Regions from separate parts of the Butyrivibrio sp. AE3004 genome, predicted to be linked through region 1. Evidence: predicted binding sites of a transcription regulator. Region 1 holds the regulator's gene; each other region holds the start of a gene.
What was found. Region 1 encodes HrcA, which represses chaperone genes, less so after heat shock. Its sites were predicted from a motif close to TGTTAGCACTCNNNNNNNNNGAGTGCTAACA; they were not measured.

Region 1 (3,207 bases):
TGGGAAAAGAATATGAGGGTATCGGGACGATAAATGATGATACTGAACTTTGCACATATCTTTTGGAAAAACATCACGTTGCAGTGATGCCGGGAAGTGCCTATTTTGCGCCCGGTTTCGTGAGAATTTCATTTGCATCGTCCATGGAAGTGCTTAAAATGGCGATTGACAGGATTGAAACAGGTCTAAAAGCGCATAAATGTTGACTTTTTTTAGAAACTGTACTAAACTCAAAAACGTAATGATAAAAATGCAAAAACGCAAAGCAAGCGTTCCTTATGGAAAGAGAGGGAGATATGGCTGACGACAAGTTGAGAGAAGCAGCTTTAAAGCCGATAGCAACTATTAAGAAACCGGTAATTGCTGCAGAAAAGAAAGAAGAAGTAAAAGCAGAGACACCTAAGGCTGAAGTTAAGAAAGCAGCTGAAAAGAAGACTACAGCAAAGAAGACTGCTGTTAAAAAGACTGCAACAAAGAAAGAAGAAACAGCTGTTAAGGAAGAGCCTAAGGCAGCTGAGAAGAAGGAAGCAGCAAAGAAGCCTGCTGTAAAGAAAGTAACAGCAGCAAAGCCTGCTGCAAAGAAGGCTGAGCCTAAGGAAGAAAAGCCTGCAGCAAAAAAGACTACAGCTACAAAGGCTGCTGCAACCAAGACCAATATTGTTCTTCAGTATGCCGATAAGAGTGTTACATATGATACTTTTGTTGAGAATGCCAAGAATGTATGGCAGTATGATATGGGAAGAGATGTTTCCGAAATCAAGACTCTTGAGCTTTATGTTAAGCCTGAAGAGGAGAGAGTATACTTCGTGGTTAACGGAGAGGTTCACGCAGACTTTGGCATGTAATTGTGCGAAATAATTTTATAAATTCACTAATCCCTGATGGATCAATTTCCCTCAGGGATTTTTTATCTTATAGAAAAATACTAAGTAATTCTTTTTTATTGACATCTACTATTTATAGTGGTAATTTATTGTCAGAAGATATTAGCACTCAACTCAAATGAGTGCTAACATAACGGAAAGAGGTGAAGAGATGCAACTGGATGACAGAAAAAAGAAAATACTGCATGCAATTGTACGCAATTACCTCGAGACCGGTGAACCTGTCGGAAGCAGGACGATTTCAAAATATACGGATTTGAATCTCAGTTCCGCCACAATAAGGAATGAGATGGCTGATCTGGAGGAGATGGGGTTGATTTTACAGCCGCATACCTCAGCGGGAAGAATTCCGTCGGATCAGGGATATCGTGTATATGTAGATGAGATGCTCTCTGAGAAGGAACAGGAAGTTGAAAACATGAAGGAGATGCTTCTCGATAAGGAAGAAAAGCTTGAGAAGCTCCTTAAACAGGTGGCAAAGACGCTTGCGGTTGATACCAATTATGCATCAATGATTTCTGCTCCGATGATAAGGCGAAACAAGCTTAAATTTGTACAGATTTCAAAAGTTGATGAAGAGCATCTTTTAACAACTATTGTTGTAGAAGGAAATGTAATAAAGAACAGAATGGTTGAAACTGACCAGGAGCTTTCGGAATCCGATATGTTGAAGCTGAATATTCTTCTGAACACCAGACTTGGAGGACTTTCGGTAGAAGATATAAATCTTGGCCTTGTAGCGGCTATGAAACAGGAAGCCGGAATTCACAGCGACATTTTGGGAAAGATAATAGATGCTGCTGCGGAGGCTATAACAGAAGATGAAGATCTTCAGATTTATACAAGCGGAGCAAATAATATTTTCAGATATCCCGAGCTTGCTGACAGAGAAAGAGCCAGTGATCTTATTACAACTTTTGAAGACAAGAGTGATCTTACAAGTCTTGTAGAGAATACACTTCAGTCAAGTACGGAAGAAACCGGAATTCAGGTTTATATAGGTAATGAATCGCCTGTCCAGTCCATGAGAGATTGCAGTGTGGTTACCGCTACATATGATCTGGGCGAGGGAATGAGAGGAACAGTTGGAATCATCGGACCTAAGCGTATGGATTATGACAAGGTTGTCGGAGCACTAAAAAATATGATGAGAGCTCTGGATGATTTATATAAAAAACAATAGAACCATAAGGAGTGCTTTAAGTGAGTAAGGAAGTAAAGAAGGACGTTGGTACAGAGTCCGGAAAGAAGACAGCAAAGGAGCTTCAACAGGAAGTTGCAGAAAAAGCAAAAGAAGTTGCTGAAGCGGCCAATAAGGTAGCAGAGGCAGCCGAGGAAGAGGCTTCTGCAGAGAATACAAAAGAGGCAGCTGAAGGTGCAGCTGAAAATGCAGAAGGCGAAAAGAAAGGTCTTTTCGGTAAAAAAGAGAAAAAGAATCCTTTCAAGGAAAAATTTGAAGAAATGCAGGATAAGTATATGCGCCAGCTTGCGGAGTTTGAGAATTTCCGTAAGAGAACAGATAAAGAGAAAGCGCAGATGTTTGATAACGGAGCAGCAAATGTATTAGAGAAGATACTGCCCGTTGTTGATAACTTCGAGAGGGGACTGGCTGCTGTTCCTGAAGAAGATAAGGGTTCTGCTTTTGCGGACGGAATGAACATGATTTACAAGCAGCTTATGAAGCAAATGGAGGATCTTGGTGTAACTCCCATAGAGGCTGTCGGAAAGGAATTTGATCCGAATTTTCATAATGCAGTAATGCAGGTTGACAGCGAAGAGTATGAGGAAGGATTCGTAGCTCAGGAGCTTCAGAAGGGTTATATGTTCCACGACACAGTGCTTAGACACAGCATGGTAGCCGTTGCTAAGTAATCACTTAGCGAGGTATTTTCGAGCTTAGTGTACTACTTAGTTCTGTCGAACACGAAGTGTGAGAGCAGAACTTCATTAGATTTTATTAGTTATTTAAACGGAGGATTATAAAATGAGTAAGATTATAGGTATCGACTTAGGAACAACAAACAGCTGCGTAGCTGTTATGGAAGGTGGTAAGCCCACAGTTATCGCTAACGCTGAGGGTGCAAGAACAACACCTTCAATCGTGGCTTTTACAAAGAACGGAGAGCGTCTTGTAGGTGAGCCTGCAAAGCGTCAGGCTGTAACAAATGCTGAGAACACAATTTCATCAATCAAGAGAGATATGGGTACTGATAACGGCCGTACAATTGATGGCAAGAAGTATTCACCTCAGCAGATTTCAGCTATGATCCTTCAGAAGCTGAAGGCAGACGCAGAACAGTATCTCGGCGAAACAGTATCAGAG
Region 2 (3,207 bases), 450 kb from region 1:
AATCCATTTCTGTCTTAATAAGAGCACATGCCTCATCCACAAGGTCAATTGCCTTGTCGGGAAGGAATCTGTCTGAAATATATCTGTTACTGAGGGTCGCTGCACTGACCAGCGCCGAGTCCATAATCTTGACACCGTGATAAACCTCGTAGCGTTCCTTCAAGCCTCTGAGGATGCTTATCGTATCCTCAACCGTAGGCTCAGATACCATTACCGGCTGGAAACGTCTCTCAAGAGCCGCATCCTTCTCAATATATTGTCTGTACTCATTAAGAGTTGTTGCACCTATGCAATGAAGCTCACCTCTAGCAAGCATGGGTTTTAACATATTTCCGGCATCAAGTGCGCCGTCAGTTTTACCTGCTCCCACAATTGTATGAAGCTCATCTATGAAAAGAATGATCTCGCCGTCAGATTCCTTGACATCCTGAAGCACGGCTTTAAGTCTTTCTTCAAACTCGCCTCTGTACTTTGCTCCTGCAACAAGAGCTCCCATATCGAGTGAGAAAATCTTTTTATCAATAAGTCCCTGCGGAACATCCCCTTCAGCAATTCTCTGAGCCAAAGCTTCTACAACTGCAGTTTTACCAACGCCGGGTTCACCGATAAGCACAGGATTGTTCTTTGTCTTTCTCGAAAGAATCCTTATAACGTTTCTGATCTCCGCATCTCTTCCGATCACAGGCTCAAGCTTTTGTGCTTTTGCCTTTGCCACAAGCTCTGTTCCGTATTTTTCCAGTGTGTCGTAGGTTGCCTCGGGGTTATCGGATGTAACCTTCTGATTTCCCCTGACCTCTGAAAGGGCCTGCAAAAATCTGTTCCTGTCTATGCCAAAGGCCTGGAAAATATTTATGATCTCTCGATTTGGATAATGAAGCATAGCAAGTAAAATATGCTCAACAGACACATATTCGTCGCCCATTGCCTTCATCTCATCCTCACTCTTTAGAAGCACCTTATTAAGGTCGGCTCCCACATAGGGTTTTCCACCCTGAACCTTAGTCCTCTTTTTCAGAGCTTCATCAACTCTATTTAAGAAAACATCATTGTCTATTCCCATCTTCTCAATGAGCTTAGGAACAATGCTATCCTCTATGGTCAGCAGACTGTATAGCAGATGTTCCTGTTCAATCTCCTGATTGCCGTAATCAAGTGCGACTTTCTCCATGTTCTGGATAGCTTCAATTGATTTTTGTGTAAATCTATCTATCTTCATAACTATCACCTCACTCGCCGGTTAGTAGTCTTATTCTTACTGATATATTGTCATTCGTATTACATGCTGTTCTACAACTGTTATAACACGATTATTAGCACTCGTCAATAGAGAGTGCTAATAATTTTGGGCCGGCAACAAAAATCCCGACTCTTTATTCCATCTAAAGAGCCGGGGCTTCATGCATTATTAGTCGATATCTTTACTTTCAACATCAATTATTTCATTTTTATCTACTTTACCGGCTGCCGGTCTGTCTTCCCACTCTACTTCCCTGGCATCACCGTCTACAATCTCTTTTCTGGCTTCCTTATCAACCTTGTGGATTCTTGATACTATCCACAGATTTGAAACACCGTTATAAGCAAGAGCTGCTCCTATTATCTGCACAACGTATTGCATTGATGCCACAGGATTAAGCAGCAGATATGCGCCAACGCCAACTGTTATAAACGCAAGTATAAGAGCTACCCACCAGTTCTTATAGCTGCTTTTTCCAAGACTTAATGTCTCCCCAAGATTCATCAGGCCACTAAACAGCATGATAACTCCTGCAATAACAGGAATAATTGATTCAAAAAATGTCGGATTAAGCAAAATCCAGGCACCAACAACCGCTATCACCAGCCCGAATCCCAACGAGCTGTTTCTTGTTATAACATTCTGATTTTTTGACACGATGCTGGTTATAACAGAAATCACGCCTGCAGAAAGCACCATGATTCCAATCGCTTTGGTCAGTATATTAAGCGTAGTTCCCGGAAGAAAAATAAGAACCGCTCCAACAAGTATAAGAATTATTGCATCCAAGAAAAAATTCCTTTTTAGCTTTACGAAAAATCCCATATTTCTCATCCCCAGTCTATCAGCAATTATTATAGTCTACGTTTCGCTTTTGCCATAAATCTCAGATTTATGAACGCATTTACGTTTTTAAATTCAAGAGTCCATAAATTATTCTGTTTATTGTTCTTCTTCCTGTGGCCTGCACTCCTCGAGAAGCTTATCCATCACTTCGTATATTTCTTCTCTTCCCGCCTTGCTCTGAGCAGAAAAAGGAAGCAGGATCCCATCCTCCGGCATTCCAAGGGTTTCTTTTATCATATTCAGATGTTTTTCTATCTGACTGTTTTTAATCTTATCCGACTTTGTGGCTATGATAATAGGTTCAGCTCCTGATGCAACTATCCAGTCATACATCATTTTGTCATTTGCAGAAGGCTCGTGACGGATATCTATCAGAAGAAATACCTGTTTTAACATCACAGACTTATTCAGATAATTCTCGATCATCTTGCCCCACTGTTTCTTAACCGAATCAGGAACTTTCGCGAAACCGTATCCAGGCAGATCCACAAGGTAAAACTCATTGTTTATGTTGTAATAATTTATGGTCTGAGTTTTTCCGGGTTCCTGGCTCACACGGGCGTAATGCTTACGATTCATAAGTCCGTTGATCAGAGAAGACTTTCCTACATTACTCTTTCCGGCAAACGCAAACTCAGGCTTATCGTTCTGAGGGAGTTTACTTGTTATGCCGATTACTGTTTCTAAGTTTACTTTCTTTATTACCATATAATCCTCACTAATAATAGTACAGGCAGGGATGCATTACATCTCTGCCTGTAGTTTAAGCAGGTTCATCCCCACTTCAAAATCATTCTTTTTATTTTGCAGGTTTAAGTCTCTTAACCTCGTCCTTGTAAACGATAAGCGGACTTGAAGTACCCTTAACCGATTCTTCAGTAACTACACATTCGCATATGTCATCATCTGAAGGAATCTCGTACATAACATCCATCATAGCCTTTTCCATAATGGATCTGAGTCCTCTCGCACCTGTCTTTCTCTCATGTGCAAGCTCTGCAATCTTTTCAATCGCATCCTCCTCAAAGGATAGCTTAACATCATCATAGTCAAACAGCTTCTGATACTGCTTTACAAGTGCATTCTTAGGCTCAGTAAGTATGCGCACAAGTGCTTCTTTGTTA
Region 3 (3,207 bases), 1.0 Mb from region 1:
ATGGTTACAACGGACTGGTGGACTTTTGGTGAGAATTATAAGGAATGTAAAGCAGGGAATGACATGAAAATGGGCTGTGGATATCCGGACAGAATAATGGCTGCTCTTGGAAAAGGTGCAATTACAAGAGAGGAATTGAACACAGCTGCAAAGAACATTTTGACGCTTATAATGAGAATAGATTAACAAAACAAATTAAAAGGCCCCGGAGTATCATTCGGATACTTCGGGGCGAATTATTAACATAAGGGTATTTTATGGCTGTTCTTTTACTACCATTTTTCCACCATTTTTAATGCTGTCCTGCTGGAGCAGTTCGATTGCGGAAGCTGCAATTTCATAATACATTTCTGCATTATCGCGTAGTTCTGCCATTTTTTTCATATTATTCTCGCAAAATTTTTTTGCATCAGCTATATCAGTTTGAGAGAAAACTTTACTTCCACAGTATAATGTTCCTGTGGTTGGATCAAAGTGGGAATCTTTCTTTTTTTGTTCGCCACTCATTCCCATCACTCCTGCAAGTGAACGGATTAAATCTTCACGATTACCAGCCATAAGCAGCCTCCATATAGTAAAAATCATCTTAATTAAGGACTACGAATATATTTTCGCACAGAGGCTTTTTTTTGACTATAAACTACTTATAATAAAAGTATAAAAAACTTAGGAAAAGATGAGGAGAAATCGTTGGATATAGCGGTATTTAGTGATATTCACGGAAACAGTTCCGCACTACAGGCATGCGTGGACTATTGTATGGGTAAAGGCATAACAAATTATATATTACTGGGAGATTTCATTTCAGATTGTCCCGGTGTTGAGAAGACAATGGAACTTATTTATGTTTTGCAGAAGTATTTTACCTGTTACATAGTCAGAGGAAACCGTGAAGAGTATATGCTTAATTATAGAAAAAACGGTGAAGAAGGATGGGGGAGAGGTTCCGGAAGCGGATCACTTCTTTTTACATACGAACGGCTGACGGGTAAAGATTTAGACTTTTTTGAAAAACTCCCTATATACGGTATATGGAATCCAAAGGGAGCTCATGGTTTTGAATATTGCCATGGTTCACCTACAGAAGTAGCAGAGCTTTTACTTGGAGAGAAGAGAAACACAAAAAGAACGCTGAATAAAATGAAAACAGATATGCTTTTGCATGGACATACACATATTCAGGAGAGCTTTTTATACAGGGGAAAAAGAGCTGTTAATCCCGGAACTCTCGGGCTTCCGAGAAACAAGAACTGCTATGCTGAATTTGCTATTATACACAGTTCAAAAAGTGGCTGGGAAGAAGAACTTGTCCAGGTTAAGTATGACAGACATGAAATCATAAAAATGTTTCAAACAACCGGTCTTACTGAATATGCACCGGCCTGGGCAGCGATAACAATGCACACTATAAGGACTGGAATTGATCTTAGCGAAGCAGTGCTGTTACAGGCAATGAGACTTTGTGAAGCCGAAAGAGGAATCGTAAGATGGCCCAATATTCCCGAGAAGTTTTGGGCAGAAGCACTCAAACAGAATTATATTGATTTATCTGGGAAGGATATTCCGAGACCAAGAAACAACGAGTGACTTAATTAAATAATATGCCAATGGGTATTGCATTTTTTTATCTGTGTGGTAATATAATTTTTAGTGATTAGCACTCAAAACTAATGAGTGCTAACAATATCAGAGTCAATTATAGAATTGAAATATAAAGGAGGCTATTATAATGAAGTTAGAACCACTTGCAGACAGAGTCGTACTTAAGGCACTTGAAGCTGAGGAGACTACTAAATCAGGAATCGTACTTCCCGGTGCTGAGAAGGAGAAGCCACAGCAGGCAGAGGTTATTGCTGTAGGTCCCGGCGGTATCGTAGACGGTAAGGAAGTTAAGATGCAGGTTAAGCAGGGCGATAATGTTATCTATTCAAAATATGCCGGAACAGAAGTTAAACTGGATGACGTAACCTACATCATTGTTAAGCAGAATGATATTCTTGCAATAATCAAGTAATGGTTTGACCGTTAAGCAGATTATCATCAATAATCCAATAACAGTTTGACCGTTAAGCAGATTATCATCAATAATCCAATAACAGTTTGATCGTTAAGCAGATTATTATCAATAATCCAATAACAGTTTGACCGTTAAGCAGATTATCATCAATAATCCAATAACAGTTTGATCGTTAAGCAGATTATTATCTATAACCCAATAAGAGTTTCATCGATGCCTTCTCCTTGGGGAGAAGGTGCCCGAAGGGCGGATGAGGGGAAACAATAATAAACGGAGGCAATTTAAAATGGCAAAGACAATTAAGTACGGCGCTGACGCTCGCACAGCTATGGTAGAAGGCGTTAATAAGCTTGCAGATACAGTTAGAGTAACAATCGGACCTAAGGGTAGAAACGTAGTTCTTGATAAGAGCTACGGTGCACCTACAATTACAAACGACGGTGTTACAATCGCAAAAGAAATCGAACTTGAAGATGCTTATGAGAACATGGGTGCTCAGCTTGTTAAAGAAGTTGCTACAAAGACAAATGATGTAGCAGGTGATGGTACAACAACAGCTACAGTTCTTGCACAGGCTATGATCAATGAAGGTGTTAAGAACCTTGCAGCAGGTGCTAACCCGATCGTTCTCAGAAAAGGTATGAAGAAAGCTACAGATGCAGCTGTTGCATCTATCAGTAAAATGGCTACAAAGGTTAAGGGCAAGGATCAGATAATGAGAGTTGCTGCTGTTTCATCAGGTGATGATGAAGTTGGACAGATGATTGCTGATGCTATGGAAAAGGTTTCAAACGATGGCGTTATAACAATCGAAGAATCCAAGACAATGCTTACAGAACTCGACCTTGTAGAAGGTATGCAGTTTGATCGTGGATATATTTCCGCATACATGGCTACAGATATGGATAAGATGGAAGCAAATCTTGATGATCCTTATATCCTTATCACAGATAAGAAGATTTCTAACATTCAGGATATCCTTCCTCTTCTTGAGGAAATCGTTAAGACAGGTGCTAAGCTCCTTATTATTGCTGAGGATGTTGATGGTGAAGCACTTACAACTCTTATTGTTAACAAGCTTCGTGGTACATTCAATGTAGTAGCTGTTAAGGCACCCGGTTACGGTGACAGAAGAAAGGCTATGCTTGAAGATATCGCAATTCTTACAGGCGGTAAAGTAATCAGCTCTG
Region 4 (3,207 bases), 1.8 Mb from region 1:
AGCTGTGTTGCATTGTTTGCAAGCTCACTTACTGCATTTGCGATATCATCCATGGTAGTCTGAATCTGGCCCATTGAGATGGACTGCTCATTTGCGCCTTCTGACATTTTACCGGAAGCATCTCTTGAAGAGGAGGAGTCCATTTTCAACTGTTCAGCCTTACTCTGAATGGAATTGATGGTTGTGTTCATGATATGAACATAATTGTCCATCTCTTTACTGATAAGACCGATCTCATCACCTTTGTCTGCAGGCATCTTGGTAGTGAAATCACCGCCTGAAATCTTAAGGATGCTTTCTGAAAGACCTTTAACAGGCTTTGTGATTACTCTGTTTATTGTAAAGAGAATTACGATAACAATAAGGGCAATAAGAAGAATCATTGCAATCATGGCAATTCTCATGAATCTATTTGAGGAAGCCTGTACTTCATTCTTACTTATTGAGGAAATAAGAGTCCAGGGAGTTCCCTGAATCGGATATGCACAGATATAATACTCGTCACTTGAACCATCCTGCTTAATGAGTATAGGCTCTTCGGAACCGCTTTCAACATAAGCCTTAAGTTCTGTTAAGTATGCATTATTTGCTTCGGAAATCCTGACTCCGTTTAATGAACTATCAAAGAATGAAATAATGTAATCTCCACCCATGACCATGGAACCACCGGTTTTCATGGGCTTTAACTCTGATACGGAGCTCTGAAGATCTGTAAGAAATACGTCAGCAGCACAGACACCAAATTCACCATTGTAAAAGTCATTCTGTCGCACGAAGGTTACACAAAGTGAGTTTGTTGATGAATCCACATAAGGATCTGTTGTTACAAAGGTTTCGTTTCCAAGGCCCTGTTTGTACCATTCGCGCTCTGTCGGTTTCCAGGATGAATCCTGAACAGAGTGATTAGCAAATATATATGTATCATCTGAGAAGCCGATATAAATACCGGAGTTTTCGACTGCCTTATACTCAGCAGAGGGCTCAATATATTTTAACATTGCGTCATGATCTTCAAAAGGAACCTGCTCCATTGTGTCGCAGTATTCACCGAATTTTGCTGTAAGCATTTTGAAAGGAGTGCCAAGATCTAAAGCATTTGCTTTGGTTTCTGCGGCAAGATCCATAAGAGTGATTTCTGTAATGGTGCTCTTTGCACTCAGCGTCAGGAACATGATGATAGCCACAATACCAATTACAATGATCGGCATAAGGCTTATCAGAAGAGTTTTACTAATACTTTTCTTTACTTTTGTATTATTTCTACCTGCCATATCATAACCTCCATGCGCGGCCTTAGCCACTTAATGTTTTTTCTACTAATATCATTTTAGACGAAATAACATAATATTAAATGGAGTTTATAGAATTGTAAGGCAGTTTATAATTATTTAATCTATATTATAAAAATGGCTGGTTTTGTTAAATTATGCATAAAAATATAAATTTGAGACCATTTTGTTAGCACTCATTTTGATTGAGTGCTAATTTTTTATTGACATTTAACGTGGTCAGTTTTAAACTCATATTTGTGGGTATTCTACAACTAATAGAACATTGATATATCCACCTTAATATATGAAAAACGCAGGATAATATATTTTGTAACTGCGATGATTTACGGAGGCAATACAAATGGAAAAAAGAGGTAATCTTTCAATCAATTCTGAGAACATGTTCCCTATAATAAAGAAATGGTTGTATTCGGATCATGATATTTTTTACAGAGAAGTGGTTTCAAATGCATGTGATGCCATCACCAAGATCCGCAAGATGGACATGATGGGTGAGTACACACTTCCCGATGGCTTTAAGCCCCGTGTGGATATTGTTCTTAATGATAAGGAAAAGACTATCAAGATTATAGATAACGGTATCGGTATGACAGCCGAAGAGGTTGAGGAATACATTAACCAGGTAGCTTTTTCCGGTGCTACGGACTTCCTTAACAAGTACAAGGATAAAGCAAATGCTGACCAGATTATAGGACATTTCGGACTTGGATTTTACTCAACATTTATGGTTTCCGATTATGTTGAAATAGATACACTTTCATATAAATCAGATGCTGCATCAGTACACTGGACCTGTGACGGCGGATCTGATTTTGAGATGAAGGACGGCGAAAAGAAGGAAGTGGGTACAACCATCACACTTCATCTTTCAGATGACTGCCTTGAGTTCTGCAATGAGTATAAGGCTCGTGAAGTAATAGAGAAATACTGTTCATTTATGCCTTATGAGATTTACCTTAGCAGAGAGAACGAAGAAGGCACTGAGACAATAAAGGAATCAGAGAAACGCGATGACGATATTGTAATTGAAGTTATTGAGCCGGAGAAAAAGGAAGAGACTAATACCGATTCCGGTAAAGAAGGTGAAGAGAAGAAGGAAGAGGAGAAAAAGCTTAAGATCCGCAGAAGACCTCAGCTTCTTAACGATACTCATCCTCTTTGGGCTAAGACACCCAAGGATTGTACCGATGATGAGTATAAGGAGTTTTACAGAAAAGTTTTCAGAGATTATAAGGAGCCTCTTTTCTGGATTCACCTCAACATGGATTATCCTTTCAACTTAAAGGGTATTCTTTACTTCCCCAAGATCAACATGGAGTTTGAATCCGCTGAAGGTGTGATAAAGCTGTACAATAACCAGGTATTCATTGCTGATAATATAAAGGAAGTTATACCTGAATATTTAATGCTTCTTAAGGGAGTTATCGATTGTCCTGACCTGCCTCTTAACGTTTCAAGAAGCGCACTTCAGAATGATGGTTTTGTTAAGAAAATCTCAGATTACATTTCCAAGAAGGTGGCTGAGAAGCTTGCAGGTCTTTGCAAAACCGATAAGGAAAACTATGACAAATATTGGGAAGATATCTCACCTTTCATTAAGTATGGCTGCTTAAAGGATGACAAGTTCTGTGAGAAGATGAATGATTATATTCTTTTCAAGAACCTTGACGGCAAATATTTAACACTTCCCGAAGCTCTTCAGATCAATAAGGAAGCTGAAGAGGCTGCTGCAGCAGAAGAAGCTAAGGATGAAAACGGTAATAAGGTTGAGGCCGAGGTTGTTGATGAAAACGGAAATGCAGTAAATGGCGAGGGTGAAGCTAACACGGATTCCAAGGAAGACGATAAGGAAAAAGAGCCCCGCACTATTTATTACGTTACGGATGAACAGCAGCAGAGCCAGTACATCAATATG

Region 2: a site for HrcA is predicted at 1,309-1,339, ahead of clpB (ATP-dependent chaperone ClpB). Genes of this name have one in related genera too.
Region 3: a site for HrcA is predicted at 1,653-1,683, ahead of BV60_RS0111575 (co-chaperone GroES). Genes of this name have one in related genera too.
Region 4: a site for HrcA is predicted at 1,457-1,487, ahead of htpG (molecular chaperone HtpG). Genes of this name have one in related genera too.

What each region holds. Positions count from the first base shown of each region.
Region 1 is NZ_JNLQ01000002.1:3,006,981-3,010,187, reverse strand. Features, by position in the region: gene BV60_RS0115925 (pyridoxal phosphate-dependent aminotransferase) at 1-206, shown strand, start outside; gene BV60_RS23240 (DUF6465 family protein) at 297-845, shown strand; gene hrcA (heat-inducible transcriptional repressor HrcA) at 1,003-2,067, shown strand; gene grpE (nucleotide exchange factor GrpE) at 2,088-2,756, shown strand; gene dnaK (molecular chaperone DnaK) at 2,869-3,207, shown strand, end outside.
Region 2 is NZ_JNLQ01000002.1:2,555,193-2,558,399, forward strand. Features, by position in the region: gene clpB (ATP-dependent chaperone ClpB) at 1-1,216, opposite strand, end outside; gene BV60_RS0114040 (HdeD family acid-resistance protein) at 1,406-2,062, opposite strand; gene yihA (ribosome biogenesis GTP-binding protein YihA/YsxC) at 2,180-2,791, opposite strand; gene clpX (ATP-dependent Clp protease ATP-binding subunit ClpX) at 2,883-3,207, opposite strand, start outside.
Region 3 is NZ_JNLQ01000002.1:1,963,136-1,966,342, reverse strand. Features, by position in the region: gene BV60_RS0111590 (glycoside hydrolase family 3 protein) at 1-186, shown strand, start outside; gene BV60_RS0111585 (hypothetical protein) at 256-558, opposite strand; gene BV60_RS0111580 (metallophosphoesterase family protein) at 691-1,587, shown strand; gene BV60_RS0111575 (co-chaperone GroES) at 1,730-2,014, shown strand; gene groL (chaperonin GroEL) at 2,304-3,207, shown strand, end outside.
Region 4 is NZ_JNLQ01000002.1:1,176,961-1,180,167, forward strand. Features, by position in the region: gene BV60_RS0108360 (methyl-accepting chemotaxis protein) at 1-1,271, opposite strand, end outside; gene htpG (molecular chaperone HtpG) at 1,633-3,207, shown strand, end outside.